DNA from 3 places in the Enterobacter nematophilus genome. Region 3 is predicted to be linked to each of the others. Evidence: predicted binding sites of a transcription regulator. Region 3 holds the regulator's gene; each other region holds the start of a gene.
What was found. The regulator PhoB, encoded in region 3, activates phosphate uptake and scavenging genes when phosphate is short. The targets are predictions, from matches to a motif close to CTGTCATAAAACTGNCNNAT.

Region 1 (10,969 bases), on a different contig from region 3:
AGTCGCTAGTTTTCTGTAATCCACAACGGCATGTTCGGCATTTAGCAATGCTCCTGACTCCGAGGTAAACCCCTTTAGAACAGGAGATTCAAACGTTGGAATTTTGCTTAACGACGATAATTCTTCTGGCTCGCCAGCAACGTTAATTTTTCCCATCGTTAGCCCAGCGGCTACTGATGCAGCGGTAATCAGTAATCCTTTGTTATCCATCACTTGATCGTAGCCCGCTGGGGCATCGCCTCCCAACTGTTCGGCTGTCTGCCTGAATCCCTCAATGTTGCCGTTGTAAATACCGCCAGCCGCAAGCAGTCGCCCTGCAGCTTTGGTGTTGATGGTTTTCGCCACCTGTGCGTACTGCACGGGTTCTCCGGAAGATTGAAACTTTTCAGTTGCAGCAGGTTTCCTGCCGTTCTGGTTGCTGATGGCGAGCCGGAATGCACGCTGAAAATCACTGACAACCCAGCAGAACGGATCTGCGTTATCAAAAATCAGTTCACCATCAGCGCTGATGTGGAAAGGGTTTACTGTTTCGTCCCAAGGTTCATCGGTATCAAGGCCGATAATCCAACCCTCCATCAGGTTTATTTCCAGATCATCATAAATCGGATCGTAGCCCGTTCGCTGATAGGGTTTGTTGTTAAGTCCATCTAGCGGTCTGGGAGCCTCGTTTATTGGTGGTGACGTGTAGTTCCTGTAGTCAAGGTCATAGCAGTATGCTGACTTTTTAAGTGCAGCTTCCGGGGTCAGAATATGTTGGAACTCATCGGGCGACACTTCCCGTTCAAGTTCCCACAGTGTGTAGAGTCTGAGCATCAAACGTCCTGTTAATCCATGTTATTTATATGGATTTTCCGGGCGGCATGTCTATAAATCAATCATTTTGTTATCCGTCAGTCAAACAGGGCGCTGATGTCCTGATGCTGACCTGAGTAATACCAACAACAAAATTCACGGCACGGCTGACAGTTACAAGAAAAAATAATGTCATGACGACCACCCCCACGCGAGGGGGTCGTTCTTCATCACCTCACGCGACGCCACCCTTCCGACTTTCTTCGCTCAACCGCTTTCCTCAACCAGAAATGCGCGGTTACACTTGCTAACGCATAGATAATGCGTATAGTTCTCATTTGCATTGCAACCAATACATTCTAAGGCCCGTCAACGGGTCATTTTTGCGCGCACTTTCAAACGAGTTAACGATGAACAACACCAAAATGCACAAAACGCTGCTGGCGCTCGCCATTGGCGCGGTTACACATTCCGCCTGGGCGGCGGAGGATAAAAAAGAAGACACCATCGTTGTGCAGTCTGCACCTGCCGGCGACTTCAAACCCGGCGGCGACCAGCTGGTGCCGGCCTTCCTTGACGGGCAGGTGGCGAACGGCGGACGCATGGGGATGCTCGGCCAGCAGAACGCCATGGACGTGCCGTTCAACATCATCAGCTACACCTCAAAGCTGGTGGAAGATCAGCAGGCGAAAACCATTGCTGACGTGGTCGCCAACGACGCGGGCGTGCAGTTCGTTCAGGGGTACGGCAACAGCGCGGAAACCTTCCGCATTCGCGGCCTGAAGTTTGACGGCGACGACATGACCTTTGGCGGCCTGTCCGGCGTGCTGCCGCGTCAGGTAGTGGATGCCCAGATGGTCGACCGCATTGAGATCTTCAAAGGGGCTAACTCGCTGATGAACGGCGCGGCAAGCTCCGGCGTGGGCGGGATGATCAACCTTGAGCCAAAACACGCGGGCGACACCCCGCAGGCGAAAGTGGGCGTCGACTACACCTCGGATTCGCAGATTGGCACCACGCTGGATGCGGGCCGTCGCTTTGGCGATAGCGACCAGTTCGGCGCGCGCGTGAACCTCGTACATCGTGAAGGGGAAACCGGCGTACCGAACGATCGCCGCCGCACCACGCTGCTCTCCACCGGCCTGGACTACAAAGGCGACCGCTTCCGCACCTCGCTGGACCTGGGCTACCAGAAAAAAACCTTCCACGGCAGCCCGACCAGCGTCAACATCTCGGCGGTGGATTTTGTGCCTGAACCGCCGAAAAACGATCGTAACTTCTCGCAGAAGTGGGCCTACAGCGATATCGAAAACGAGTTCGGGATGTGGCGCAGCGAGTACGACATCACCGATAGCTGGACGGCCTATACCGGCCTGGGGGCGCAGCACGCGCATGAAGAAGGGATCTACAGCGCGCCGAAGCTGGTGGACAAGAGCGGCAAGGCGACGGTCAGCCGTCTGGATACCAACCGCATCAGCGATTCCGTCAGCGGCATGGCGGGCATTCGCGGCAACTTCAACACCGGCTTCGTTTCGCACAAGGTGAACGTCGGGTACTCCGCGATGACCAAAAACGAAAAAATCGCGTGGAAAATGTCGGCGACGAAGGATAACCCGACCACCAACATCTACCACAACACCGGCGTTGATATGCCGGACAGCACCAACTTCAACGGCTCCGGCGGTAAATACAGCGATCCGCTGACCAGCGGGCGCACCCGCACCCAGGGCTGGCTGCTGAGCGACACGCTGGGCGTGCTTGACGACAAGCTGCTGTTCACCGCAGGCGCGCGCCATCAGAAAGTGGTCGTTCGCGGGTATAACAAAATTACCGGCGCGGAGAACGACGCGGACGGTTTCGACGGCAGCCGCTGGATGCCAACCTACGGCGTGGTCTACAAACCGTGGGAGGAAATTTCCCTCTACGCCAACCACACCGAAGCGCTGCAGCCGGGCAAAACCGCACCTAACACCGCCACCAACTACGGCCAGAGCACCGGCATCGTTCACTCTAAGCAGAACGAAGTGGGCGTGAAGGCGGACTTCGGGCGCGTGGGCGGCTCGCTGGCGCTGTTTGAGATCAAAATGCCCTCGGCGATCCTCGATGCTAACAATCACTACGGCCTGGATGCAGAGCAGCGTAACCGTGGCGTGGAGCTGAACGTCTTCGGCGAGCCGATGCTCGGGATGCGCCTGAACGCCAGCGCCACCTGGCTGCAGGCGGAGCTGACCAAAACCAAAAACGGCGTGAACCAGGGCAACGATGCGATCGGCATTCCGAACTTCTACGCCGTGCTGGGCGCGGAGTACGACATCAAGCCGGTTGAAGGCCTGACGGCGACCGCGCGCGTAAACCATTCCGGCACGCAGTATGCCGATCTGGCGAACACCAAAAAGCTCGACAGCTACACCACGCTGGATCTGGGCATGCGCTATCGCTTCGCGGTGAACCACAACGCAAACCAGATGACCGTGCGCGCGGGTATCGACAACGTGACCAACGAAAACTACTGGGCCAGCGTGGACGATTCCGGTACCTACATCACTCAGGGCGAGCCGCGTACCTTTAAGGTCTCGGTTGGCTACGAGTTCTAAGCGTTCCACCTCGTTATCCGGGGCACGGATGCCCCCATCCTTCCGTCACTGTGTTATAAAATTGTAATAAAAGCTTCTTACACTGGTCGCCAACTCCTTACCTCTTGGCCAATGACAGGAAGCCGCTATGGGCAGACCCCTCAAATCCGTATTTAAAAAAGAACATCGCGACGACATCGCTAACCGCAGCGCCAACCCGGTATTCTCCGAGGTAGCAGAGGTGTTCCTCTCCCGCCGCCGTTTTCTCCAGATGGGCGCCGTGGCGGGCGCTGCCGTTTCATTCCCCTTTTTGATCAAACCCGAAAATGCCGTTGCCGCGGTATCGAAGCCTTCCGCGCTGGCAAAGGCGGTTTCCCTGGGCTTTACCAGCATCGACGTCTCTACGGAAGATACGGTCAGGGTGCCGGAAGGCTATATTGCCCGCCCGTTCTATCGCTGGGGTGACCCGACGGGGATCAAGGGCAACATGCCGGCCTTTAAGCCGGACGCCAGCAACACCACGGACGAACAGGCCGTGCAGGCGGGCATGCACCACGACGGCATGGCGTGGTTTAGCCTGCCGCAGGGGGAGCAAAACCCGGAGCATGGCCTGCTGGCGATGAACCATGAATACATCGACAACGGGATGCTGTTTACCGACGGTACGGCGAACTGGAGCCTCGACAAGGCCCGCAAGGGGCAGAACGCGATGGGCGTCTCGGTAGTGGAAGTGAAAAAAGCGGGTAGCGACTGGCAGGTGGTACGCCCGTCCTCCTATGCCCGCCGCATCACCGTCAATACGCCGATGCAGCTTACCGGCCCGGCGCGGCATCAGGACTTAATGAAAACCGCCGCCGACCCGCAGGGGGAACGCGTGCTGGGCACCATGCAAAACTGCGCTAACGGCCATACGCCGTGGGGCACCTATCTCACCTGCGAGGAAAACTGGTCGGATATTTTTGTCAAAAAAGCCGATCGCAACCCGCTGGAAAAACGCTACGGCATCAGCGACAGCGATGAATCCTACCGCTGGAACGAGGTGGATGAGCGGTTCAGCGTCGATAAAACCCCTAATGAACCCAACCGTTTCGGCTGGGTCGTGGAGATCGATCCCTACAACCCGACCTCCACCCCGCGCAAGCACACCGCCCTGGGCCGCTTCAAGCATGAGGGGGCAGCCGTCACGCTCGCCGCCGATAACCGCGTGGTGGTCTACATGGGTGACGATCAGAAGTTTGAATACATCTATAAGTTTGTCTCGGACAAAAAATACGATCCCGCGAACCGTGAAGCCAATATGCAGCTGCTGACCTCCGGTACGCTGTACGTCGCCAGGTTCAACGAGGACGGTAGCGGCGACTGGCTGCCGCTGGTCTTCGGGCAAAATGGCCTGGATAAGAGCAAAGGGTTTGAAAGCCAGGGCGATCTGCTTATTAAAACCCGTCTGGCGGCCGACGCGGTGGGGGCAACTAAAATGGATCGTCCCGAGTGGATAGCCGTCGATCCGCACGCCAGCGGCAGCGTCTACTGTACGCTCACCAACAACAGCGATCGCGGAAAAGAGGGGAAGGCGCCGGTGGATGCCGCCAACCCGCGCGCCAACAACGTGTTTGGTCATATTATGCACTGGCATGAAGACGGCGCGGACCCTGCCGCCGCACGCTTTAAGTGGGATATTCTGGTCATGGCCGGACGCACCGACGGCGACGATCCGAAGGCCAAAGGCTCCATGCAGGGCGCGGCATTCGGCAGCCCGGACGGACTGTCGTTCGATCATCAGGGCGTCCTGTGGATCCAGACCGACGTCTCCTCCAGCACCATCAATAAGAAAGCGTACGAGGGGATGGGCAATAACCAGATGGTGGCCACCATTCCGGGCACCAACGAGTATCGCCGTTTCCTGACCGGGCCGCGCGGGTGTGAGATCACCGGCATTGCGTTTACGCCGGACAACCGCACGCTGTTTATCAACATTCAGCACCCAGGGGAGGGCGGGGATGATATTACCGATCCGTCCAATCCGCGCGCCGTCTCCAACTGGCCGGACGCCAGCCCGAACGGACGCCCGCGTTCGTCAACGGTAGTGATCGTCAAAGCGGACGGCGGAATTATCGGGTCGTGAAGTTTATCCGCCGGGCGCACGCGCTGGCCCGGCGTTAAGCTTGCTACCACCAGCATGAAGTGTTAAAACGTGCCCCTTCTAAAAAAGAGACAGGGGTAGGGCGTGAAAGACGCGTCATCCGCTTCAGGCCATGGTAGCGCTGAAGCCTCGTCGGATCAGAATCCGACGCTGCAACGTGGTTTGCAAAATCGACATATTCAGTTAATTGCCCTCGGCGGCGCAATCGGTACCGGGCTGTTTCTCGGTATCGGCCCCGCCATTCAGATGGCCGGCCCGGCGGTTCTGCTGGGTTACGCTATCGCCGGGATTATCGCCTTCCTGATCATGCGCCAGCTCGGCGAGATGGTCGTTGAAGAGCCGGTGTCAGGCTCCTTCGCACACTTTGCCTATAAATACTGGGGCCCGTTCGCAGGCTTCCTTTCCGGCTGGAACTACTGGGTGATGTTCGTGCTGGTGGGGATGGCAGAGCTGACCGCCGCAGGCATCTACATGCAGTACTGGCTCCCGGACGTGCCAACGTGGATCTGGGCGGCGGCCTTCTTCATCATCATTAACGCCGTTAACCTCGTCAACGTGCGCCTGTATGGCGAAACCGAGTTCTGGTTTGCGCTGATCAAGGTGCTGGCGATTATCGGCATGATCGGCTTTGGCCTGTGGCTGCTGTTCTCCGGCCACGGCGGCGAGCGGGCCACTATCGACAACCTGTGGCAGCACGGCGGTTTTCTGGCAACCGGCTGGAAAGGGCTGATCCTCTCCCTGGCGGTGATCATGTTCTCCTTCGGCGGGCTGGAGCTGATCGGCATCACCGCTGCCGAAGCGCGCGACCCGCACAAAAGCATTCCGAAAGCGGTCAACCAGGTGGTGTACCGTATTCTGCTGTTCTATATCGGCTCGCTGGTGGTGCTGCTGGCGCTCTACCCGTGGGTGGAGGTGAAGTCCGACAGCAGCCCGTTCGTGATGATTTTCCACGATCTCAACAGCAACGTGGTGGCTTCGGCGCTGAACTTTGTCATCCTCGTGGCCTCGCTGTCGGTCTATAACAGCGGCGTTTACTCTAATAGCCGTATGCTGTTTGGCCTCTCCGTACAGGGCAACGCGCCGAAGTTCCTCACCCGCGTCAGCCGTCGCGGCGTGCCGGTTAACTCGCTGTTCCTTTCCGGCGCGATTACCTCTCTGGTGGTGCTTATCAACTACCTGCTGCCGAAACAGGCCTTCGGGCTGCTGATGGCGCTGGTTGTCGCCACACTGCTGCTGAACTGGATCATGATCTGCCTGGCGCACCTGCGTTTTCGCGCGGCGATGCGCCGCAAGGGGCGCGAGACGCAGTTTAAGGCGCTACTCTACCCGGCGGGGAACTATATCTGTATTGCGTTCCTGGGGCTGATTCTGGTGCTGATGTGCACCATGGAGGAGATGCGACTCTCGGCAATGCTGCTGCCGGTGTGGGTGGTGTTTCTGTTTATTGCCTTTAAGCTCTCTCGAAGGTAAAAGCAAAACGGCAACCTGGTTGCCGTTTTTAGTGTTTGCACCCTCTCCCTGTGGGAGAGGGCCGGGGTGAGGGCACCAGGCCGCACCATCACCTCGCCTTCACCCCCGGTGGAGGGCCTACAAAAGACTGCTCCATCTTTATCGTGACCCCTCTCCCAAATCTTCTACGATCCACAGGATCTTTATTTTGTAATCGATTACTTTTTATCCGAACTGTTTTGTAATCGATTACTTTTTCCGGGTGAGGCTTATCATGGTGTCAACTGAAAGTAGTGAAAAGGCCATAGCGCAGCACCGGCTGCTGGTGCCGCGTCTGTCGCTGATGATGTTTCTGCAGTTTTTTATCTGGGGTAGCTGGTCGGTTACGCTCGGCCTGGTGATGACCCAGCACAACATGTCTCTGCTGATTGGCGATGCGTTCTCCGCCGGGCCAATCGCCTCCATTCTTTCGCCGTTCGTGCTCGGGATGCTGGTGGACCGCTTCTTCGCCTCGCAGAAGGTGATGGCGGTGATGCACCTGGCGGGGGCTGCAATCCTCTGGTTCGTGCCGGGCGCGCTGATTGCTGAAAACGGCGCGCTGCTGATTGGCCTGCTGTTTGGCTACACGCTCTGCTACATGCCGACGCTGGCGCTGACCAACAATATCGCGTTTCACAGCCTGGCGAACGTGGATAAAACCTTCCCGGTGGTGCGCGTGTTCGGCACCATCGGCTGGATCGTGGCGGGCATTTTCATCGGCGTCACCGGCGTGGCGTCCAGCGTCACCATCTTCCAGGTGGCGGCGGCCAGCTCCGTGCTGCTGGCTCTCTACAGCCTGACGCTGCCGCACACGCCAGCCCCGGCGAAAGGTCTGCCGGTGAAGGTGCGCGATCTCTTCTGCGCGGATGCCTTTGCGCTGCTCAAAACCCGCCACTTCTTCGTTTTCTCCGTCTGCGCGATGCTGATTTCCGTCCCGCTCGGCACCTACTACGCCTACACCGCCTCGTACCTCGCGGATGCCGGGATTGCGGACGTCAGTACCGCCATGTCGTTCGGGCAGATGTCGGAGATCTTCTTCATGCTGGTCATTCCGCTGCTGTTCCGCCGCCTGGGCGTGAAGGTCATGCTGCTGATCGGCATGCTGGCGTGGTTTGTGCGTTACGCCATGTTCGCGCTGGGCGTCAGCGAGGAGGGGCGCATCCTGCTGTATCTCGGCATTCTGCTCCACGGCGTCTGCTACGATTTCTTCTTTGTCGTCGGCTTTATCTACACCGACCGCGTGGCGGGAGAAAAGGTGAAAGGCCAGGCGCAGAGCATGATCGTGATGTTCACCTACGGCATCGGCATGCTCCTCGGCTCGCAGATTTCTGGCGCACTCTATAACCGCCTGGTGGCCGGGCAGTCCGTGCCGCAGGCGTGGGTGACATTCTGGTGGATCCCGGCGGTGGCTGCCGCGGCGATCGCGCTGATTTTCCTTCTCACGTTTAAGTATGACGATGACAAGGCGTAACGTTCAGGAGGTGGTATGAGGACGATAAAAGGGCCCGGCATTTTTCTCTCGCAGTTTATTGGCGCAGAAGCGCCGTTTAACTCGCTCGACGGGCTGGCTGGATGGGCGGCAGATAAAGGTTATAAGGCGGTGCAGATCCCCTGCAACCATCCGCACATTTTTGACGTGGAGAAAGCCGCAGAGAGCCAGACCTACTGCGATGACATCAGCGGTAAGCTGGCCGCGAACGGGCTGGTCATCAGCGAGCTTTCGACCCATCTGGAAGGGCAGCTTGTGGCGGTAAACCCCGCCTACAGCGAGGCATTTGACCACTTCGCGCCCGCGTCCGTGCGCGGTAACGATGCGGCGCGTCGGGCGTGGGCCACGGAGAAGCTGAAGCAGGCGGCGGTCGCCTCGGCAAGATTAGGCCTGAAAGCACACGCCACCTTCTCCGGCTCGCTGGCCTGGCCGTTTTTCTACCCTTGGCCGCCCCATAACGAACAGCGTTTTCAGGAAGCGTTCGAAGAGCTGGCAAACCGCTGGCGGCCGATTCTGGATACCTTCGACGAGCAGGGCGTGGACGTCTGCTTTGAGCTGCACCCGGCGGAAGATCTGCACGACGGCGTGACCTTCGAGCGTTTTCTGGCGCTGGTGGATAACCATCCGCGCTGCAATATTCTCTTTGACCCGAGCCATATGCTGCTGCAGCAGATGGACTACCTGACCTTTATCGACATCTACCACGCGCGCATCAAGGCGTTCCACGTGAAGGATGCGGAGTTCCGCCCGAACGGGCGCAGCGGCGTGTACGGCGGCTACCAGCCGTGGATCAACCGCGCCGGTCGCTTCCGTTCGCTCGGCGACGGGCAGATCGACTTTAAGGGCATTTTCAGCAAGCTGACCCAGTACGACTATGACGGCTGGGCGGTGCTGGAGTGGGAGTGCTGCCTGAAGGACGGCGATACCGGCGCGCGCGAAGGCAGCGAATTTATTCGCCGCCACATCATTCCGGTCTCCGGGCGCGCGTTTGATGATTTCGCCGCTGGAGGCAAGCATGATTAACGTCGGGATTATCGGCAGCGGGTTTATCGGCCCGGCGCATATCGAGGCGCTGCGGCGTCTCGGGTTTGTCCAGGTGGTCGCGCTGTGCGACGGCTCGCTCGTTAAGGCGCAGGAAAAGGCGCGCCAGCTTAACGTGCCGCACGTCTACGCCAGCGTGGAGGATCTGCTGGCGCACCCCGATCTGCACGTGGTGCACAACTGCACGCCGAACCACCTTCACGCCGAGATTAACCGCCGGATCCTGCGCGCGGGCAAGCACGTGTTTTCCGAAAAACCGCTGTGCATGACCCCGGACGAGGCGCGCGAGTTGGTGGCGCTGGCGGAGCAGGCAGGCGCGGTGCACGGCGTGAGCTTCGTCTATCGGCAGTTTGCGATGGTGCGCCAGGCGGCGAGCATGCTGCGTGCGGGCAGCGTCGGGCGGCTTTTTGCCTCGCACGGCAGCTACCTGCAGGACTGGATGCTACTGGAAACCGACTACAACTGGCGGGTGGATGCCGCGCTCGGCGGCGCATCGCGCGCGGTGGCGGACATCGGCTCCCACTGGTGCGACACGGTGCAGTTCGTCACCGGGCGGCGCATTACCGAGGTGATGGCGGATCTCGCCATCGTCTGGCCGACGCGCAGGGCCAGCAGGGGCGGGAATCAAACCTTCTCCCACGACGAGCGGGCGGAGTATGAAGACAAACCGGTCACCACTGAAGACTTCGGCTCGGTGCTGTTCCGCTTTGACGACGGCAGCAAGGGCTGCTTTAGCGTCTCGCAGGTGAGCGCCGGGCGTAAAAACCGCTTGACGTTTGAGATCAACGGCAGCGAGCGCTCGCTGGCGTGGGATCAGGAGGTGCCGCAGCAGCTGTGGATCGGCCATCGCGCGCGGGCCAACCAGACGCTCACCGACGATCCGGGGCTGATGAACCCAGACGTTGCCGACAGCGCCCACTTCCCCGGCGGGCATATTGAAGGCTGGCCGGACGCCTTCAAAAATATGATGGCGCAGTTCTACCGCGCCGTGCAGGCGGGCGCGATGCCGGAGGCGCCGCAGTTTGCAACGTTTCACGATGGCGCAAACGTGATGTATATCATTGATGCTATTGTGAAAAGCCATCAGCAGCAGCGCTGGGTGCGCGTGGAACAATAACGCGTTGCCCGGTTCGCCGGGCAATAAATTTATGGTAGCCTGCACAAAACGCTAACCGCAGGATGTGTCGTCGCTATGTCAATTCAGAAAATCGCTCAGCTGGCCGGGGTCTCCGTGGCGACGGTCTCCCGCGTGCTGAATAACAGCGACACCGTGAAGGCGAAAAACCGCGAGCGCGTTCTGCGGGCGATTCAGGAGAGCAACTACCAGCCAAACCTGCTCGCCCGTCAGCTGCGCACCGCCCGCAGCTATATGATCCTGGTAATGGTGTCCAACATTGCCAACCCGTTCTGCGCCGAGGTGGTGAAGGGCATCGAAGCCGAGGCCGA
Region 2 (10,969 bases), on a different contig from region 3:
TTGCCGCTGAGGTGACGAAAAACGAACAAATGGCCGAGTTGCTTTCCGGTGCGTTAGCACCTGAAACCCTCGCCGCGTCGTTTATCGCCGTGTGCGGAGAGCAACTGGATGCCAACGGCCAGAACCTGATTAAGGTGATGGCAGAAAATGGTCGTCTCCGTGTGCTCCCGGATGTTCTCGAGCAGTTTGAGCACTTACGTGCCCTTAGTGAAGCAACTGCAGAAGTCGAAGTGACTTCCGCGACTGAACTGAGTGACGAACAGCTTGCGAAAATCACCGCCGCGATGGAAAAACGTCTGTCACGCAAAGTTAAGCTGAATTGCAAAATCGATAAGTCTGTAATGGCAGGCGTAATCATCCGCTCGGGTGATATGGTCATTGATGGCAGCGTACGCGGCCGTCTTGAGCGCCTTGCAGACGTCTTGCAGTCTTAAGGGGACTGGAGCATGCAACTGAATTCCACCGAAATCAGCGAACTGATCAAGCAGCGCATTGCTCAGTTCAGTGTTGTGAGTGAAGCTCACAACGAAGGTACTATTGTTTCTGTAAGTGACGGTGTTATCCGCATCCACGGCCTGGCCGATTGTATGCAGGGTGAGATGATTTCCCTGCCGGGTAACCGTTACGCTATCGCACTGAACCTGGAGCGCGACTCCGTAGGTGCAGTTGTGATGGGTCCATACGCTGACCTCGCCGAAGGCATGAAGGTTAAGTGTACTGGCCGTATTCTGGAAGTGCCGGTTGGCCGTGGCCTGCTGGGTCGCGTTGTTAACACCCTGGGTGCGCCAATCGACGGTAAAGGTCCGGTTGAGCACGATGGCTTCTCTCCAATCGAAGTTATCGCACCAGGCGTTATCGACCGTCAGTCCGTTGATCAGCCAGTGCAGACTGGTTATAAGTCTGTTGATGCCATGATCCCAATCGGTCGTGGTCAGCGTGAACTGATCATCGGTGACCGTCAGACCGGTAAAACTGCGATGGCAATCGACGCCATCATCAACCAGCGTGACTCCGGCATCAAATGTGTGTACGTGGCTATCGGCCAGAAAGCGTCCACCATTTCTAACGTGGTTCGTAAACTGGAAGAGCACGGCGCGCTGTCTAACACCATCGTTGTTGTGGCTACCGCTTCTGAATCTGCTGCACTGCAATACCTGGCGCCATACGCCGGTTGCGCAATGGGCGAATACTTCCGTGACCGCGGTGAAGATGCACTGATCGTATACGATGACCTGTCTAAACAGGCTGTTGCTTATCGTCAGGTTTCCCTGCTGCTCCGTCGTCCACCTGGACGTGAAGCATTCCCGGGCGACGTATTCTACCTCCACTCTCGTCTGCTGGAGCGTGCTTCCCGCGTTAACGCGGAATACGTCGAGAACTTCACCAAAGGTGAAGTGAAGGGTAAAACAGGTTCTCTGACCGCGCTGCCGATCATTGAAACCCAGGCGGGTGACGTTTCTGCGTTCGTTCCGACCAACGTAATCTCCATTACCGATGGTCAGATCTTCCTGGAAACCAACCTGTTTAACTCCGGTATTCGTCCGGCGGTTAACCCGGGTATCTCCGTATCCCGTGTGGGTGGTGCTGCTCAGACCAAGATCATCAAGAAACTGTCCGGTGGTATCCGTACCGCGCTGGCACAGTATCGTGAACTGGCTGCGTTCTCTCAGTTCGCATCCGATCTGGACGAAGCAACCCGTAAACAGCTGAGCCACGGTCAGAAAGTGACCGAGCTGCTGAAGCAGAAACAGTACGCTCCAATGTCTGTTGCTCAGCAGGGCCTGGTGCTGTTCGCGGCTGAACGCGGTTACCTCGAAGATGTGGAACTGGCGAAAATCGGTAGCTTCGAAGCCGCTCTGCTGGCTTACGTCGACCGTGATCACGCTCCGCTGATGCAAGAGATCAACCAGACCGGTGGCTATAACGACGAAATCGAAGGCAAGCTGAAAGCTATCCTCGATTCCTTCAAAGCAACCCAATCCTGGTAATCGTCCGGCGGCTTGTCTCAGGGCAAGCCGCCTGGCATTGAGGAGAAGCTCATGGCCGGCGCAAAAGAGATACGTAGTAAGATCGCAAGCGTCCAGAACACGCAAAAGATCACTAAAGCGATGGAGATGGTCGCCGCTTCCAAAATGCGTAAATCGCAGGATCGCATGGCGGCCAGCCGTCCTTATGCAGAGACCATGCGCAAAGTGATTGGTCACCTTGCAAACGGTAATCTGGAATATAAGCACCCTTACCTGGAAGAACGCGACGTTAAGCGCGTGGGCTACCTGGTGGTGTCGACTGACCGTGGTCTGTGTGGCGGCTTGAACATTAACCTGTTCAAAAAACTGCTGGCGGATATGAAAGGCTGGTCTGATAAAGGCGTTCAGTGCGATCTGGCACTGATTGGCTCTAAAGGCGTCTCTTTCTTTAACTCCGTTGGTGGCAACATTGTCGCTCAGGTGACCGGTATGGGTGATAACCCGTCCCTGTCCGAACTGATCGGCCCGGTTAAAGTGATGTTGCAGGCCTATGATGAAGGCCGCCTGGACAGACTGTACGTTGTCAGCAACAAATTCATTAACACCATGTCTCAGGTTCCAACGCTCACTCAGATGCTGCCGTTACCGGCATCAGAAGATGACGAGCTGAAGCAGAAAGCCTGGGATTACCTGTATGAACCCGATCCGAAACCGCTGCTGGATACCCTGCTGCGTCGTTACGTTGAATCTCAGGTTTATCAGGGCGTTGTAGAAAACCTGGCCAGCGAGCAGGCCGCACGAATGGTGGCGATGAAAGCCGCGACCGATAATGGCGGCAGCCTGATTAAAGAGCTGCAGTTGGTTTACAACAAAGCTCGTCAGGCCAGCATTACTCAGGAACTCACCGAGATCGTCTCGGGGGCCGCCGCGGTTTAACCAGGTTTACGAATTACGTAGAGGATTCAAGATGGCTACTGGAAAGATTGTCCAGGTAATCGGCGCCGTGGTGGACGTCGAGTTCCCTCAGGACGCCGTACCACGCGTGTACGACGCGCTTGAGGTACAGAATGGTAACGAGAGCCTGGTGCTGGAAGTTCAGCAGCAGCTCGGCGGCGGTATCGTGCGTACCATCGCGATGGGTTCTTCCGACGGTCTGCGTCGTGGTCTGGAAGTTAAAGACCTTGAGCACCCGATCGAAGTCCCGGTAGGTAAAGCAACACTGGGTCGTATCATGAACGTATTGGGTCAGCCAATCGACATGAAAGGCGACATCGGTGAAGAAGAGCGTTGGGCTATCCACCGCGCGGCACCTTCCTACGAAGAGCTGTCCAGCTCTCAGGAACTGCTGGAAACCGGTATCAAAGTTATCGACCTGATGTGTCCGTTTGCGAAGGGCGGTAAAGTTGGTCTGTTCGGTGGTGCGGGTGTAGGTAAAACCGTAAACATGATGGAGCTGATCCGTAACATCGCGATCGAGCACTCCGGTTACTCCGTGTTTGCGGGCGTAGGTGAACGTACTCGTGAGGGTAACGACTTCTACCACGAAATGACCGACTCCAACGTTCTGGACAAAGTATCCCTGGTTTACGGCCAGATGAACGAGCCACCAGGAAACCGTCTGCGCGTTGCGCTGACTGGCCTGACTATGGCTGAGAAATTCCGTGACGAAGGCCGTGACGTTCTGCTGTTCGTTGATAACATCTACCGTTACACCCTGGCCGGTACGGAAGTATCTGCACTGCTGGGTCGTATGCCTTCAGCGGTAGGCTACCAGCCGACCCTGGCGGAAGAGATGGGTGTTCTTCAGGAACGTATCACCTCTACCAAAACCGGTTCTATCACCTCCGTTCAGGCGGTATACGTACCTGCGGATGACTTGACTGACCCATCTCCAGCAACCACCTTTGCGCACTTAGACGCAACCGTGGTACTGAGCCGTCAGATCGCGTCTCTGGGTATCTACCCGGCCGTTGACCCGCTGGACTCCACCAGCCGTCAGCTGGATCCACTGGTTGTTGGTCAGGAACACTACGACACCGCGCGTGGCGTACAGTCCCTGCTGCAGCGTTACCAGGAACTGAAAGACATCATCGCCATCCTGGGTATGGATGAACTGTCTGAAGAAGACAAACTGGTGGTAGCACGTGCGCGTAAGATCCAGCGCTTCCTGTCCCAGCCGTTCTTCGTTGCGGAAGTATTCACCGGTTCTCCGGGTAAATACGTTTCCCTGAAAGACACCATCCGTGGCTTTAAAGGCATCATGGAAGGCGAATACGATCACCTGCCAGAGCAGGCGTTCTACATGGTTGGTTCCATCGAAGAAGCCGTGGAAAAAGCCAAAAAACTTTAACGCCTTAATCGGAGGGTGATATGGCAATGACTTACCACCTGGACGTCGTCAGCGCAGAGCAACAAATGTTCTCTGGTCTGGTCGAGAAAATCCAGGTAACGGGCAGTGAAGGTGAACTGGGTATTTTCCCGGGTCACGCACCGCTGCTCACCGCCATTAAGCCTGGTATGATCCGCATCGTTAAACAGTTCGGTCACGAAGAGTTTATCTATCTGTCCGGCGGCATTCTTGAAGTGCAGCCTGGTAGTGTGACCGTTCTGGCCGATACCGCTATTCGTGGCCAGGATCTCGACGAAGCGCGAGCCCTGGAATCGAAGCGTAAGGCTGAAGAGCACATTAGCAGCTCTCATGGTGACGTGGATTACGCTCAGGCGTCTGCGGAGCTGGCCAAAGCGATCGCGAAACTGCGCGTTATCGAGTTGACCAAAAAAGCGATGTAACACCGGCTTGAAAAGCACAAAAGCCAGTCTGGATACCAGGCTGGCTTTTTTTTTGATCCTTAATTCATGATGAAAAAGATGTAGAATTTTAGGCATCAAACGTTTTTACTTCTCACTCAAACTACCGTCAGGATGCGTATGTCAAACAGTGCGATGAGCGTGGTGATCCTTGCCGCAGGCAAAGGTACCCGCATGTATTCCGATCTGCCTAAAGTGCTTCACACGCTGGCAGGAAAGCCAATGGTGCAGCATGTCATTGATGCAGCGAATGAACTGGGTGCCCGTCAGGTTCACCTGGTCTACGGCCACGGTGGCGATCTGCTTAAAAAGACGCTGAGCGATGACGCGCTCAACTGGGTGCTTCAGGCTGAACAGTTGGGTACCGGTCATGCGATGCAGCAGGCGGCGCCGTTCTTTGCCGATGACGAAGACATTCTGATGCTTTACGGCGACGTTCCGCTGATTTCCGTTGAAACGCTGACTCGCCTGCGTGCAGCCAAGCCGCAGGGCGGTATCGGTTTATTAACCGTTGTGCTGGACGATCCAACGGGCTATGGCCGTATCACGCGTGAAAACGGCAACGTAACGGGTATCGTTGAACATAAAGATGCCAGCGATGAGCAGCGCAAGATTCAGGAGATCAACACCGGCATCCTGATTGCCAATGGCGCGGACATGAAGCGCTGGCTCTCTCAGCTCAACAACAACAACGCGCAGGGTGAATACTACATCACCGACATCATTGCGATGGCGTACCACGAAGGCCGTGAGATCGCCGCCGTTCATCCGGCGCGCATCAGCGAAACGGACGGCGTGAACAACCGCCTGCAGCTTTCCCGTCTTGAGCGTATTTATCAGTCCGAGCAGGCCGAAAAGCTGCTGCTGGCAGGCGTGATGCTGCGCGATCCGGCGCGTTTCGATTTGCGCGGCACCGTGTCTCACGGGCGCGACGTTGAGATCGATACTAACGTTATTCTTGAAGGCAACGTTACGCTGGGCAACCGCGTCAAAATTGGCGCCGGCTGCGTGATTAAAAACAGCGTCATCGGTGATGACTGCGAAATCAGCCCTTACAGCGTGGTGGAAGATGCTCACCTTGAAGCTGCGTGTACCATCGGCCCGTTTGCGCGTCTGCGCCCGGGCGCTGAGCTGCTGGAAGGCGCGCACGTGGGCAACTTCGTGGAAATGAAAAAAGCGCGTCTGGGTAAAGGCTCGAAAGCCGGTCATTTGACCTATCTGGGCGACGCGGAAATTGGCGACAACGTGAACATTGGTGCAGGGACCATTACCTGTAACTATGACGGCGCCAATAAGTTTAAAACCATCATCGGTGATGACGTGTTTGTTGGTTCGGACACGCAGCTGGTGGCGCCTGTTACCGTGGGTAACGGTGTGACCATCGCCGCCGGCACGACCGTCACGCGCGACGTAGCGGATAACGAGCTGGTGTTAAGCCGCGTGCCGCAGGTACACAAGCAGGGCTGGAAACGCCCGGTGAAGAAGAAGTAACAACAATATACACCCCTCACCCTGACCCTCTCCCCATAGGGGAGAGGGGAACTGAACGGTGCGGTTTTCACCCTCGCCCCTTTGGGGAGAGGGCCGGGATGAGAGGATAATATAATCCTCCCCCCACAGGCAGTACCCATAAAAATAACCCCACTCTCTACAAGGCTCGGGGTGCCCGTAAAGGGCAAATACAGGTCAGCGACAACGCATGGCATAACGCCATAATCAGGAAATCTTACTATGTGTGGAATTGTTGGCGCAGTTGCGCAGCGTGATATTGCTGAAATCCTTCTCGAAGGTTTACGTCGTCTGGAATACCGTGGTTACGACTCTGCCGGTCTGGCTGTCGTGGATGCTGAAGGGCATATGACCCGCCTGCGTCGCCTCGGTAAAGTGCAGATGCTGGCTCAGGCCGCGGAAGAACATCCGCTGCACGGTGGTACCGGTATCGCGCACACCCGCTGGGCGACGCACGGCGAACCGTCTGAAGGTAACGCGCACCCGCATGTGTCTGAACACATCGTGGTGGTGCATAACGGCATTATCGAAAACCACGAACCGCTGCGCGAAGAACTGAAAGCGCGCGGCTATACCTTCGTCTCTGAAACTGACACCGAAGTGATTGCTCACCTGGTGCACTGGGAGCTGGCACAGGGCGGTACGCTGCGTGATGCGGTGCTGCGCGCTATCCCTCAGCTGCGCGGTGCGTACGGCACGGTGATCATGGACTCCCGCGATCCGTCGACCCTGCTGGCCGCGCGTTCCGGTAGCCCGATGGTTATCGGTCTGGGCATGGGTGAAAACTTTATCGCCTCCGATCAGCTGGCACTCCTGCCGGTCACCCGTCGCTTTATCTTCCTGGAAGAAGGGGATATCGCGGAAGTGACGCGCCGCAGCGTGACCGTTTTCGATACCAAAGGCGAGCAGGTGAAGCGTCAGGAGATCGAATCTAACCTGCAGTACGACGCGGGCGACAAAGGCGCTTACCGTCACTACATGCAGAAAGAGATCTACGAGCAGCCTAACGCCATCAAAAACACCCTGACCGGGCGCATCAGCCACGGCGAGGTGGACCTGAGCGAGCTGGGGGCAAACGCCAACGAACTGCTCGGCAAGGTTGAGCATATTCAGATCGTGGCCTGCGGCACCTCTTATAACTCCGGTATGGTCTCTCGCTACTGGTTTGAATCCCTGGCGGGCGTGCCGTGCGACGTGGAAATCGCGTCTGAATTCCGCTATCGCAAATCTGCGGTGCGTCGTAACAGCCTGATGATTACCCTTTCCCAGTCCGGCGAAACGGCGGATACGCTGGCAGCGCTGCGTCTGTCTAAAGAACTGGGTTACCTGGGCTCGCTGGCCATCTGTAACGTCCCGGGCTCATCCCTGGTGCGTGAATCCGATCTGGCGCTGATGACCAAAGCGGGTACCGAAATCGGCGTGGCCTCCACCAAAGCGTTTACCACTCAGCTGACCGTTCTGCTGATGCTGGTGGCGAAGCTGGCGCGTCTGAAAGGCGAAGATGCTTCCGTTGAGCATGACATCGTTCATGGCCTGCAGGCCCTGCCAAGCCGTATTGAGCAGATGCTCTCCCAGGACAAACGCATTGAAGCGCTGGCGGAAGATTTCTCTGACAAACATCACGCTCTGTTCCTGGGTCGTGGCGATCAGTATCCAATTGCGCTGGAAGGCGCGCTGAAGCTGAAAGAGATCTCCTACATCCACGCGGAAGCCTACGCGGCGGGCGAGCTGAAACATGGCCCGCTGGCGCTGATTGATGCAGATATGCCGGTTATCGTTGTGGCACCTAACAACGAACTGCTGGAAAAACTGAAATCTAACATCGAAGAAGTGCGCGCCCGCGGCGGCGTACTGTATGTCTTCGCCGACAAAGATGCCGGTTTCGCCAGCAGCGACAATATGCACATCATCGAGATGCCGCACGTTGAAGAGGTGATTGCACCGATCTTCTACACCGTTCCGCTGCAGCTTCTGGCGTATCACGTCGCGCTGATCAAAGGCACCGACGTTGACCAGCCGCGTAACCTGGCGAAATCCGTTACCGTAGAATAATCCTTCCAGGCTCCACCATCAGGTGGAGCCTTTTTTAATGACAATCTGTCATTTTCAGCTATTTTTTCAGTGTCACATAAAGAAAATATTTCTGAAATCCCGCCGTCATGTTTTAGTTTAACATGTTGATAAATATATGTATTTTTGTTTTTCTTTAAGTGAAATTTCCATTGTCATAAAACTGTCATAATTCGTACATTTATCTGTCACCTGTTTGTCCTATTTTGCTCATCGTAGCCACTTAAACAATGATTTACGAAATCCTTGCAGGAGACATTATGAAAGTTATGCGTACCACTGTCGCAACTGTTGTCGCCGCGACCTTATCTCTGAGCGCTTTCTCTGCTTTTGCAGCAGCAAGCCTGACTGGCGCTGGTGCAACCTTCCCTGCGCCGGTGTATGCCAAATGGGCAGATACCTACCAGAAAGAAACCGGCAACAAGGTTAACTATCAGGGTATCGGCTCCTCCGGTGGCGTAAAACAAATTACCGCTAATACCGTTGATTTCGGCGCATCAGACGCTCCGCTGTCTGACGAGAAACTGAATCAGGAAGGCCTGTTCCAGTTCCCTACCGTGATCGGCGGTGTGGTTCTGGCCATCAACCTGCCGGGCGTGAAGTCTGGTGAGCTGGTGCTGGACGGCAAAACCCTGGGCGATATCTACCTGGGTAAAATCAAAAAATGGGATGATGAAGCGATCGCTAAACTCAACCCAGGCCTGAAGCTGCCTTCGCAGAACATCGCCGTGGTTCGCCGCGCGGATGGTTCCGGCACCTCCTTCGTCTTCACCAGCTATCTGGCGAAAGTGAACGAAGAGTGGAAATCTAAAGTCGGCTCCGGCTCTACCGTTAACTGGCCAACCGGTCTGGGCGGTAAAGGTAACGACGGTATCGCCGCGTTCGTACAGCGTCTGCCTGGCTCTATCGGTTACGTAGAGTACGCGTACGCTAAGCAGAACAACCTGGCTTACACCAAGCTGGTTTCTGCTGACGGCAAACCGGTTAGCCCGACCGAAGAGAACTTCGCTAATGCCGCGAAAGGCGCTGACTGGAGCAAATCCTTCGCACAGGATCTGACTAACCAGAAAGGCGACAACGCGTGGCCAATCACTTCTACAACGTTCATTCTGATTCACAAAGATCAGAAGAAACCAGAGCAAGGTACTGAAGTGCTGAAGTTCTTTGACTGGGCATACAAAAACGGCGGCAAACAGGCTAATGACCTGGATTACGCCAGCCTGCCGGACAGCGTGGTTGAGCAGATTCGTGCTGCATGGAAAACCAACGTGAAAGACAGCAGCGGTAAAGCATTGTATTAATTTAGCATTCTGACGAAAATGGCGGGTGGCGCTTGCGCTTACCCGCCGATTTCGTAAACGCGTTTAACAGAAGAGTGATTTATGGCTGCAACCAAGCCTGCATTTAACCCTCCGGGTAAAAAAGGTGACATGATTTTCGGCGCGCTGGTTAAACTGGCTGCGCTGATTGTGCTATTGCTGCTGGGCGGCATTATCGTGTCTCTGATTTTCTCCTCCTGGCCGAGCATTCAGAAATTTGGTTTCTCCTTCCTGTGGACCAAAGAGTGGGACGCGCCGAACGACATCTACGGTGCGCTGGTGCCGATTTACGGTACGCTGGTGACCTCGTTCATCGCCCTGCTGATTGCGGTTCCGGTAAGCTTCGGTATTGCGCTGTTCCTGACTGAACTGGCTCCGGGCTGGCTGCGTCGCCCGCTGGGTATTGCCATCGAACTGCTGGCGGCGATCCCAAGTATCGTATACGGCATGTGGGGCCTGTTTATCTTTGCGCCGCTGTTTGCCACGTACTTCCAGGAGCCGGTGGGTAATGTTCTCTCTGCCGTTCCGTTTGTGGGGGCCCTGTTCTCTGGCCCGGCATTCGGTATCGGTATTCTGGCGGCAGGTGTGATCCTCGCCATCATGATTATTCCGTACATTGCGGCGGTAATGCGCGATGTCTTCGAACAAACTCCGGTGATGATGAAAGAGTCGGCCTACGGCATCGGCTGCACCACCTGGGAAGTTATCTGGCGCATTGTCCTTCCGTTCACCAAAAATGGGGTGATCGGCGGCGTGATGCTGGGCTTAGGTCGCGCGCTGGGTGAAACCATGGCGGTTACCTTTATCATCGGTAACACCTACCAGCTCGACAGCGCCTCACTCTATATGCCGGGTAACAGTATTACCTCCGCGCTGGCAAACGAATTTGCCGAAGCGGAATCCGGGCTTCACGTTGCAGCGCTGATGGAACTGGGTCTGATTCTGTTCGTTATCACCTTCATTGTTCTGGCGATTTCCAAGCTGATGATCCTGCGTCTCGCGAAAAATGAGGGGGCACGCTGATGGCAACGCTCGAAATGCAAAGCACCGCTCGGCTTGCGGAATCCCGCCGCAAAATGCAGGCGAAGCGTCGTTTCAAAAACCGCATTGCGCTGACGCTTTCCATGGCAACGATGGCATTCGGCCTGTTCTGGCTGATCTGGATCCTAATGTCCACCATCACCCGCGGTATTGATGGAATGTCTCTGGCACTGTTCACCGAGATGACGCCGCCGCCAAATACGGCGGGTGGTGGTCTGGCGAACGCCCTGGCGGGCAGCGGCCTGCTGATCCTGT
Region 3 (10,969 bases):
CCTCGTCATTGAGGGCGTGCAGGGTATGGCTGAACAGCTCGTTGAGCCTGACGCGCTTCGCATCATCGATCTCTTCCTGCGACAGGCGGCGTTCAAATACCTCCTCTACCCGCAGTTCGCTGAGCGTTTCGCGCTGGGCGCCGAGCAGAATTTTCTCGCGCTGCTCGCGGCTGCGGCGCACCAGCAACACCTCTACCGGCAACTCTTCGGTCAGCGCCTGAATTTTCCGCTGCATATCGTGCAGGTAGTCATCGGTGGTGATTTCAATATCCAGCCAGACGGGCGGGTTAAGCTCCGCGCCGCGCCACTGCTCAAGCTGTTCCGTAATCGCGGCAAGATCGCCCTTCAGCACCGCCAGCGGCTGGGTGACCGGCACTTCCAGCGTCTCGACGGCGCTGAGTTTGCCCTCATCAAAGCTCACCAGATGTACGGATTTGGCTTTGCCGGTTTCATCGAAGCTGAGCGAAATAGGGGAACCGCAGTAGCGGATATGCTCGCAGCCGCCGATGACCTGGGCGCGGTGAATGTGCCCGAGCGCGATGTAGTCCGCGGGCGGGAAGTTTTGCGCGGGAAAGGCATCAAGCGTACCGATATAGATCTCGCGGACCGCGTCACTTTTGCTGGCCCCGACGGTGGTGAGGTGCCCGGTGGCAATGACCGGAATGGCCTGTTCACCGCGCAGGGCACAGGCTTGTGCGTGCTGCTGGTGATAATAGTCGGTGATGGCCTGTAATAAATGCTGCTGCTTTTCCGCGCCCGACAGTCCCGCCTGGCTTTGTACGATGTCCCGCGGGCGTAAAAAGGGAATCGGACACAGTACCGCGCCCGGCGATCCGTCGCGTTTTTTCAGGATCTGCGGCGCGTGCCCGGCGCTGGCGACCACGGTGGTATTGAGAAACGCCAGGATATCGCGGGATTCATTGAGCGTGGCGACGGAGTCATGGTTACCGGCGACAATCACCAGATGACAGCCGGTCTGCTGCAGGTTCACCACGAAGCGGTTATACAATTCACGCGCATAGCTCGGCGGCGAACCGGTATCGAAAATGTCACCCGCCACAATAATGGCATCCACCTCGTGCGCCTGGGCCGTTTCCAGAAGCCAGTTCAGGAACGCTTCATGTTCAGCCGCACGGCTTTTGCTGTAAAAATTTTGACCCAGATGCCAGTCCGAGGTGTGAAGTATGCGCATAGGAGATCCGTGGCGAAAAACGATGCGGGCGATTATAAACTGTCAGGGAGAGGAAAATAACCGCTGTAATAAAACAACAGTTTGCCATTTATAGTGGTACTGTTTTTCATAAATCTGTCATAAATCTGACGCATAATGGCGCCGCATTACAAACTTGTAACTTAAATAAGATAAGACAGGGCAAAGTATGGCGAGACGTATTCTGGTCGTAGAAGATGAAGCTCCAATTCGTGAAATGGTGTGCTTCGTGCTCGAACAAAATGGCTTCCAGCCGGTTGAAGCGGAAGATTATGACAGCGCGGTGAACCAGCTGAATGAACCCTGGCCCGATCTGATTCTGCTTGACTGGATGTTGCCCGGCGGCTCCGGACTGCAGTTTATCAAACACCTGAAGCGTGAAGCGCTGACCCGCGACATCCCGGTTGTGATGCTCACGGCGCGCGGAGAGGAAGAGGATCGCGTGCGCGGTCTGGAGACCGGCGCGGACGATTACATTACTAAACCTTTCTCTCCGAAAGAGCTGGTTGCCCGCATTAAGGCCGTCATGCGCCGTATTTCGCCGATGGCGGTGGAAGAGGTGATTGAGATGCAGGGCCTGAGCCTTGATCCTACGTCACACCGCGTGATGACCGGCGAAAATCCCCTCGACATGGGGCCTACCGAATTTAAACTCCTGCACTTCTTTATGACCCATCCGGAACGCGTTTACAGCCGCGAGCAGTTGCTGAATAACGTCTGGGGAACTAACGTGTATGTCGAAGACCGGACGGTTGACGTACATATCCGCCGCCTGCGAAAAGCGCTGGAACTGAGCGGCCACGATCGCATGGTACAGACGGTCCGCGGCACGGGTTATCGTTTCTCGACCCGTTTCTGAACAATGACAGGAGTGTGACGCGTGCTGGAACGTCTGTCATGGAAAAGGCTCGTCTTTGAACTGATCTTATGCTGTATTCCGGCCCTCCTTCTGGGGGCCATTATTGGGCACCTGCCGTGGTTTCTGCTGGCGGCGGTTACCGGGCTGTTAGTCTGGCATTTCTGGAACCTGCTTCGTCTCTCCTGGTGGCTGTGGGTTGACCGCAGTATGACGCCGCCGCCGGGAAGCGGCAGTTGGGAGCCGCTGCTGTACGGCCTGCACCAGATGCAGATGCGTAATAAAAAGCGCCGTCGCGAGCTGGGAAGCCTGATCAAACGCTTTCGCAGCGGCGCAGAGTCGCTGCCGGATGCGGTGATCCTGACGACAGAAGAAGGAACTATTTTCTGGTGTAACGGGCTTGCGCAACAGCTGCTGGGCCTGCGCTGGCCGGACGATAATGGTCAGAACATCCTCAACCTTCTGCGCTATCCCGAGTTCACGCTGTATCTTAAAAAGCGTGATTTCACCCGTCCCCACAATCTGAAGCTGAATAACGGCCGCCATCTGGAAATCCGCGTGATGCCCTACAGCGATCGCCAGTGGCTGATGGTGGCGCGCGACGTGACCCAGATGCACCAGCTGGAAGGGGCGCGTCGTAACTTCTTCGCCAACGTCAGCCACGAGCTACGCACCCCGTTGACCGTGCTGCAGGGCTACCTGGAGATGATGCAGGAGCAAACCCTGGAAGGCGCGCCGCGTGAAAAAGCGCTGCATACGATGCGCGAGCAAACGCACCGTATGGAAGGGCTGGTGAAGCAGCTGCTGACGCTGTCGAAGATTGAAGCGGCGCCGTCGCTTGCGCTGAATGACACCATTGATGTGCCCATGATGCTGCGCGTCGTCGAGCGTGAAGCGCAGACGTTAAGCCATAAAAAACATCAGCTGACCTTTGACGTCGACAATACGCTGAAGGTGCTGGGCAGCGAGGATGAACTGCGTAGCGCCATCTCCAACCTGGTGTACAACGCGGTAAACCATACGCCGGAAGGGACGGATATCGTGGTGCGCTGGCAGCATACGCCGGCAGGCGCCGAGTTTAGCGTGGAGGATAACGGGCCGGGGATCGCCCCGGAGCATATTCCGCGCCTGACCGAGCGCTTCTACCGGGTGGATAAAGCGCGATCGCGGCAGACGGGGGGGAGCGGCCTGGGGCTGGCGATTGTGAAACACGCGGTGAATCACCATGAAAGCCGTCTTGATATCCAGAGTACCCTGGGTAAGGGAACCCGCTTCAGTTTCGTTATCCCGGAACGATTAATTGCCAAAAAAAGCGCCTGACGGCAGGCGTGTCATTTTACCTTTCCACGGGTCAGCAATCGCTGGCCCGTTTGCTTTGCAGTCAAGCGAAACGCGTGTGAATTTTATACGGTTGGCTGTTTTTTGTTCGCATGATTAGCCATGGGTTTTTCCTATAATTAGCGCATTGTTCTGGTGTGCGTTTTCATACTGGCATATTGTTCTGGTTTTGCGATCCCTCCTTGCCTTTAAACGTTATAAGCGTTTAAATTGCCCCCCAGATACTGTCAGACCGACTGTATTTGCGTGGTAAATCGAAAAACTATTCTTCTCCACGCCAGGACGGGAGCATTTCCCGCTGAAATTGAGCAAATTTTCGGCTGTATCGTCCCGTCAGGGAAATCGAAAATCTCAACGTTTTCAACACCACATCCACAGGCAGTAAGGTTTTATGACCCATCACTTAAAATCGCGTGACATTATCGCGCTGGGCTTTATGACATTTGCGCTGTTCGTTGGCGCAGGCAACATCATTTTCCCTCCAATGGTTGGCTTACAGGCGGGTGAACACGTCTGGACCGCCGCGTTTGGTTTCCTGATTACTGCCGTGGGTCTGCCGGTACTGACCGTTATCGCGCTGGCGAAAGTCGGTGGCGGCGTGGATAGCCTCAGCACCCCGATTGGCAAAGTGGCTGGCGTTCTGCTGGCAACCGTCTGCTATCTGGCCGTTGGTCCGCTGTTTGCTACCCCGCGTACCGCGACCGTTTCCTTCGAAGTGGGTATCGCCCCGCTGACCGGCGACGGCGCGATGCCGCTGTTCATCTACAGCCTGATTTATTTCGCCATCGTTATTCTGGTTTCCCTCTATCCGGGCAAGCTGCTGGACACGGTCGGTAACTTCCTGGCGCCGCTGAAAATTGTGGCGCTGATCGTGCTGGCCGTGGCGGCCATCATCTGGCCAGCCGGCCCGATTAGCGACGCGATGGATGCCTATAAAAACGCCGCGTTTTCTAACGGCTTTGTGAACGGCTACCTGACGATGGATACGCTGGGCGCGATGGTGTTTGGTATCGTTATCGTTAACGCCGCGCGTTCCCGCGGCGTGACCGAAGCGCGTTTGCTGACCCGCTATACCATCTGGGCTGGCCTGATGGCCGGTGTGGGCTTGACGCTGCTGTATCTGGCGCTGTTCCGCCTGGGCTCCGATAGCGCGATGCTGGTCGATCAGAACGCGAACGGTGCGGCTATCCTGCACGCTTACGTTCAGCACACCTTCGGTGGGGCGGGCAGCATGCTGCTGGCGGCGCTGATCTTCCTGGCGTGTCTGGTAACCGCGGTTGGCCTGACCTGCGCCTGTGCAGAGTTCTTTGCGCAGTATCTGCCGCTCTCTTACCGTACCCTGGTGTTTATCCTCGGCATCTTCTCCATGGCGGTGTCTAACCTCGGTCTGAGCCACCTGATTCAGGTCTCTATTCCGGTGCTGACGGCGATCTATCCGCCGTGCATCGTGCTGGTGGTGCTGAGCTTCACCCGTCCGTGGTGGCATAACTCCTCACGAATTATTGCGCCAGCCATGTTTATCAGCCTGATTTTTGGTATCCTTGACGGGATTAAAGCATCAGCGTTCGCTGAAATTCTGCCAGCCTGGACACAGCGTCTGCCGCTGTCCGAGCAGGGCCTGGCCTGGCTGATGCCTACCGTTGTTGCACTGGTTCTGGCGGTTATCTGGGATCGTGCTGCAGGGCGTCAGGTCGCATCGAACGCTCATTAATCAACGGCAACAAACTGTTTAACCACGGGGCTTAAGGCCCCGTGGTTTTTTGTTTTTTTCGTGTTGAATGGCAAGATTTAAATGGAAAGCACTAACAAACTTAAACGTGGATTGAGCACGCGCCACATCCGCTTTATGGCGCTGGGCTCTGCTATCGGCACCGGTCTTTTTTATGGCTCGGCAGATGCCATCAAAATGGCCGGTCCAAGCGTTCTGCTGGCGTACATCATCGGCGGCGTGGCGGCGTATATCATCATGCGCGCCCTCGGCGAAATGTCGGTTCACAACCCGTCTGCCAGCTCCTTCTCCCGCTACGCGCAGGAAAACCTCGGCCCGCTGGCCGGGTTTATCACCGGCTGGACCTACTGCTTTGAAATTTTGATTGTGGCGATTGCCGACGTAACCGCATTCGGCATCTACATGGGCGTCTGGTTCCCGGCGGTGCCGCACTGGATCTGGGTGCTGAGCGTGGTGTTGCTCATTTGCGCCGTCAACCTGATGAGCGTGAAGGTGTTCGGCGAGCTGGAGTTCTGGTTCTCCTTCTTCAAGGTCGCGACCATCATCATCATGATTGTGGCCGGTTTCGGGATCATCATCTGGGGGATTGGCAACGGCGGCCAGCCGACCGGCATTCATAACCTCTGGAGCAACGGCGGCTTCTTCAGCAACGGCTGGCTCGGGATGGTTATGTCGCTGCAGATGGTAATGTTCGCCTACGGCGGCATCGAGATTATCGGCATCACCGCCGGGGAAGCGAAAGATCCGGAGAAGTCCATTCCGCGCGCCATCAACTCGGTACCGATGCGTATTCTGGTGTTCTACGTGGGGACGCTGTTCGTGATTATGTCCATCTACCCGTGGAACCAGGTGGGCACTAACGGTAGCCCGTTTGTTCTGACCTTCCAGCATATGGGCATTGCCTTTGCTGCCAGCATTCTGAACTTTGTGGTGCTGACCGCGTCGCTTTCCGCGATCAACAGTGACGTCTTTGGCGTGGGGCGCATGCTGCACGGCATGGCGGAGCAGGGCAGCGCGCCGAAGGTGTTCGCGAAAACTTCACGCCGCGGCACGCCGTGGGTGACGGTAGTGGTGATGACGGTGGCGCTGCTGTTCTCGGTTTACCTGAACTACATCATGCCGGAGAACGTCTTCCTGGTGATTGCGTCCCTGGCGACCTTCGCGACCGTGTGGGTGTGGATCATGATCCTGCTGTCGCAGATTGCCTTCCGCCGCCGTCTGTCGCCGGATGAGGCGAAAGCGCTGAAGTTTAAAGTGCCGGGCGGGGTGGCGACGACCGTGGTCGGGCTGATCTTCCTGGTGTTTATCATTGGCCTGATTGGCTACCACCCGGATACCCGCATTTCTCTGTACGTGGGCTGCGCGTGGATCGTTCTGCTGCTGATCGGCTGGGTGTTTAAGTGCCGCCGTGACCGCCAGCTGGCGGAAGCACAGTAATATCCATTTTCCCTCTCCCCGTGGGAGAGGGGATTTTTGCCTCATCCCCCGTCCTCCTCCCCCAATAAATCACGTCATGGTGAGCTATCCTTAACCACCCTGTGGCAAGGTGACGTCAATTTCATCAGAGGGGATTCGTGATGTTAAACGCCTGGCACCTTCCGGTTGCCCCATTTGTTAAGCAAAACAAAGACAACCTTGTGATTACGCTCTGGCTGGCGGGGGAAAATCAGCCGGAACGCGTGACGCTCCGCGCCGAAATTGATAACGAAGAGACCGGGCTGAAAATGCACAAGCTGCGCAGCCAGCCTCAGCCGGGGATTACGGCGTGGCGGGCAAATATCGATTTGCGCAGCGGGCAGCCGCGCCGCCGTTACAGCTTTAAGCTTTTGTGGAACAACCGCCAGCTGTGGTTTACCCCGCAGGGATTTAGCCGTTTCCCTCCCGCGCGGCTGGAGCAGTTTGCCGTGGATTATCCGGATAACGGCCCGCAGTGGGTTAACGATCGGGTCTTTTACCAGATTTTCCCGGACCGCTTTGCGCGCAGTGAAAAACGCACCGCCGGCCAGGACACGGTCTATTACCATCATGCCGCCGGTCACGACATCATCCTGAAAAAATGGGATGAACCGGTGACGGCGCAGGCGGGCGGCTCGACGTTCTACGGCGGCGATCTCGACGGCATCAGTGAAAAGCTGCCGTACCTGAAAAAACTCGGCGTGACGGCGCTGTACCTCAACCCGGTGTTTAAAGCCCCGAGCGTACATAAATACGATACCCAGGATTATCGTCACGTTGATGAGCAGTTTGGCGGCGACGAGGCGCTGCTGCGCCTGCGTGAGAACACGCAAAAGGAGGGGATGCGCCTGATCCTGGACGGCGTGTTCAACCACAGCGGCGATTCGCACGCGTGGTTTGACCGTCATAACCAGTCGATGGGCGGGGCGTGCCATAATCCGGACTCGCCGCAGCGCGACTGGTACAGCTTTAACGAGGAGGGGCGCGCGCTGGACTGGCTGGGCTACCCAAGCCTGCCTAAACTGGATTTCCAGTCGCCAACGCTCGTGAATGAAATCTACGGCGGCGAAGACAGCATCGTCCGCCACTGGCTGAAGGCGCCGTGGAACATGGACGGCTGGCGTCTTGACGTGGTGCATATGCTCGGTGAAGCGGGCGGGGCGCGAAATAACCTTCAGCACGTGGCCGGGATCGCGCGTTCGGCGAAAGCGGCCCAGCCGGAGGCGTTTGTCTTTGGCGAACATTTTGGCGACGCGCGCCAGTGGCTGCAAAACGATGCCGAAGATGCGGCGATGAACTATCGCGGCTTTACCTTCCCGCTGTGGGGATTCCTGGCTAACACCGATATCTCCTACGATCCGAACCATATTGACGCCGAAACCTGCGCAGCGTGGATGGATAACTATCGCGCTGGCCTGTCGCATCAGCAGCAGCTGCGGATGTTTAACCAGCTCGATAGCCACGACACCGCGCGTTTTAAATCCCTGCTCGGCAAGGATGTGGCGCGTCTGCCGCTGGCGGTCACCTGGCTCTTCACCTGGCCGGGCGTGCCGTGCATTTACTACGGGGACGAAGTGGGGCTGGACGGCAACAACGATCCGTTCTGCCGCAAAACCTTCCCGTGGGAGGCAGAGAAACAGGACAAGGTGTTGTTTAGCCTGTACCAGCGGCTGGCGAAACTGCGCAAGCAGAGTCTCGCCCTGCGCTACGGCGGCTGCCAGGTGGCGTACGCCCACGATAACGTGGTGGTCTTTGTCCGCGTCTATAACCAGCAGCGCGTGCTGGTGGCGATTAACCGGGGCGAGGCCTGCGAAGTGGTGCTGGATGATTCGCCTCTGCTTAAGGTGGCGAGGTGGACGAACAAAGAGGGCAAGGCGACGATACAGGATGGCGTGCTGGCGCTGCCTGCGGTATCCGCGACGGTCTGGCTCGGCAGCTAATGCGCTAATGTTTCCACCTTTTAAGATGGCGCAAATGCAACGATTTGTGTCAATCTTAACGGATCGTTTACGGTGAAGGTGGAAACATGGACGAGCTTTACATCCTTGGCTGTTTATTCCTGGTTTTTGCGCTGCTGGTTGCGCCCGTGCTTGCGGTTATCGGGTTTAATCGAAGCACGGCGGCGCAGCAGGAGATCGCCCGGCTACGCCAGCGCATTGAGGCGCTTGAGCAGCGCGGTGCGGCTGAGATAGCGCCGGAGCCAGAACAGGTGCAAGCGGCCACTCCGGCGGTTGAGGCCGCGCCGGTGGCTGAGGACGCGCCCGCGCCTGTCGATCCCTGGCGTCCCGAAACTCCCACAGCCGAGGCAAAACCCGCTCCGGCCTCTGCGCCTGCGGCTAAACAGCCTTCTGCCTTTGGCGGCATTGTGACGTCGCTGACGCGCTGGTTTATGCAGGGCAATCCGCTCGCGAAGCTTGGCATTCTGCTGCTTTTCCTCGGCCTCTCTTTCCTGCTGCGCTATACCGTTGAACACTCCCTGTTCCCGCTTGAGCTGCGCCTGGTGGCGACGGCGCTGTTTGCCATCGTGCTGCTGGCGGTTGGGTGGCGGCTGCGGCACAAGCAGCCTATCTACGCGCTTATCTTACAGGGCGGGGCGACGGGCATTCTTTACCTGACGGTCTTCGGTGCCTTCCGGCTCTGGCAGATGCTGCCGATGACGCTGGCCTTTGCGCTGCTGGTGGTGATTTGCGCCGCGAGCGTCGGGCTGGCCGTCCTGCAAAAGGCGCTGAGCCTTGCCATGCTGGCGAGCCTGGGCGGGTATCTTGCGCCGCTGCTGCTATCTACCGGGGGCGGCAGCTTTGTGGCGCTGTTCTCCTTCTATCTCCTGCTTTCCATCGGCATTCTCGCCATCAGCATCTGGCAGCACTGGCGCGAGCTTAACCTGCTCGGGCTGCTCTTTACCTTTGGCGTGGGCGGCCTGTGGGGGCTGAGTGATTACCAGCCTGAAGACTATTGGATCTGCCAGCTGTTCCTGATTGCCAATACGCTGATATTCGGCGTGCTGAGCGTGGCGCTGTCGCTGCGGGCGCAGGAGAAAGGGAAGCAGATTATTGACGGCGTGCTGCTGTTTGCCCCGCCGCTGATAGGCTTCGGGATGCAGTACGGCATGACCCGGCACTGGGAATATGGCCCGGCCCTGAGCGCGCTGGGATACGGGGCATTTTATCTTGCCCTCGCGTTCCTTGCGCTGCGCCGCTATCCGTCCATCGGGCGACCGCTGGTGATGGCGGCGCTGGCTATCGGCGGAGGGTTTGCCACGCTTGCGATTCCGCTGGCGCTCTCCGCGCGCTGGACGGCAATGGCCTGGGCGCTGGAGGGGCTGGGCATCCTCTGGCTGGGCATGCAGCAGAACCAGCGGCGCATGAGCTATAGCGGGACGGCGCTGCTGGTGCTGGCGCTCGGCAGCGCGCTGTGGGCGCAGATGAACGGCGTGACCTCGCTGAGCCTGCTGCTTATCTTCGCCATCCTCAGCCTTTGCTGGCTGGCTGCGGCCTGGCTGTGGCGGAACATCTTTCTGCCGGTTAGCTGGGCGCTGCTGGCAGGCGGGCTGCTGTTCTGGCTCGTGGCGCTATTTGGCGCGTCGCGGCTGGTGTTGAAGCAGGAATTGCCAGTTCTGGCTTGCGTGCTGGCGCTGACGGCGGCGTCGGTCTGGGGCTGGCGGCAGGCTGCCGCTCGTCTGGCGTGGCGGGAGCTGGATGCCAGCAAATGGCTGCTGTGGCCGCTGATGCTGCTGATGGTGGGCTATCAGCTCTCGCACCAGCAGATGTTTGCCGCCGGCTGGTCAAATCTGGCCTGGGGTATTGCGCTTCCTGCCGCGCTGATGCTGCTGCGGCGCGACGGCGCCCGTTTAGCGCCGCGCGTCTCTGGAGGGCTGCATCTGTCGCTGTTCTGGATGATTTTACTGGCGCTGGCGGCGGAGCTTTACTGGTTTGCCCAGTCGCTGCCGTGGGGCATGGCGGCCTGGGGCAGCGGGCTGGCGATGGCCGCAGGCGGCGGGATGATCGTGGCGCTCTCTGCAGTGGTGCGTCGTCGCGGGTGGCCGTTCCGGGAGTGGCCCGCGCTTTACGCGTGCATAGCACCGATCCCCGCGATCGCGGCGCTGCTGGTATTGCTGGTGGTGACCAATTTCCAGGACGGCGTGGTTTATCGTCAGACCTGGCTGCCGCTGGTGAACCCGCTTGAGGAAGGCGCGGCGTTCGCGCTGCTGGGGCTGGTGGTCTTTTACCGGGCGGTGGATCGCTACTATCCGGCATGGCTTGCGCAGGCCCGTCCGTGGCCTGCCGTCGCGATTATGGCGTTTGGCTTCTGGTGGCTTAACGGCGCGCTGATGCGCGCCCTGGCCTGGTACGGCGACGTGGCCTGGAATACGGCATCGCTGTGG

Region 1: a site for PhoB is predicted at 3,437-3,456, ahead of OSH03_RS06645 (PhoX family protein). Genes of this name have one in related genera too.
Region 2: a site for PhoB is predicted at 8,507-8,526, ahead of pstS (phosphate ABC transporter substrate-binding protein PstS). Genes of this name have one in related genera too.

The regions. Positions count from the first base shown of each region.
Region 1 covers NZ_JAPKNE010000001.1:1,390,596-1,401,564, reverse strand. Annotated here, with positions in the region: gene OSH03_RS06655 (DUF6883 domain-containing protein) at 1-813, opposite strand, end outside; gene OSH03_RS06650 (TonB-dependent receptor) at 1,203-3,386, shown strand; gene OSH03_RS06645 (PhoX family protein) at 3,514-5,487, shown strand; gene pheP (phenylalanine transporter) at 5,590-6,975, shown strand; gene OSH03_RS06635 (MFS transporter) at 7,229-8,464, shown strand; gene OSH03_RS06630 (sugar phosphate isomerase/epimerase family protein) at 8,480-9,505, shown strand; gene OSH03_RS06625 (Gfo/Idh/MocA family protein) at 9,498-10,640, shown strand; gene OSH03_RS06620 (LacI family DNA-binding transcriptional regulator) at 10,716-10,969, shown strand, end outside.
Region 2 covers NZ_JAPKNE010000005.1:21,373-32,341, forward strand. Annotated here, with positions in the region: gene atpH (F0F1 ATP synthase subunit delta) at 1-434, shown strand, start outside; gene atpA (F0F1 ATP synthase subunit alpha) at 447-1,988, shown strand; gene atpG (F0F1 ATP synthase subunit gamma) at 2,040-2,903, shown strand; gene atpD (F0F1 ATP synthase subunit beta) at 2,935-4,317, shown strand; gene OSH03_RS14565 (F0F1 ATP synthase subunit epsilon) at 4,338-4,757, shown strand; gene glmU (bifunctional UDP-N-acetylglucosamine diphosphorylase/glucosamine-1-phosphate N-acetyltransferase GlmU) at 4,896-6,266, shown strand; gene glmS (glutamine--fructose-6-phosphate transaminase (isomerizing)) at 6,507-8,336, shown strand; gene pstS (phosphate ABC transporter substrate-binding protein PstS) at 8,615-9,655, shown strand; gene pstC (phosphate ABC transporter permease PstC) at 9,737-10,696, shown strand; gene pstA (phosphate ABC transporter permease PstA) at 10,696-10,969, shown strand, end outside.
Region 3 covers NZ_JAPKNE010000006.1:120,520-131,488, forward strand. Annotated here, with positions in the region: gene sbcD (exonuclease subunit SbcD) at 1-1,192, opposite strand, end outside; gene phoB (phosphate response regulator transcription factor PhoB) at 1,380-2,069, shown strand; gene phoR (phosphate regulon sensor histidine kinase PhoR) at 2,091-3,386, shown strand; gene brnQ (branched-chain amino acid transporter carrier protein BrnQ) at 3,796-5,115, shown strand; gene proY (proline-specific permease ProY) at 5,197-6,570, shown strand; gene malZ (maltodextrin glucosidase) at 6,711-8,528, shown strand; gene OSH03_RS16315 (DUF2339 domain-containing protein) at 8,615-10,969, shown strand, end outside.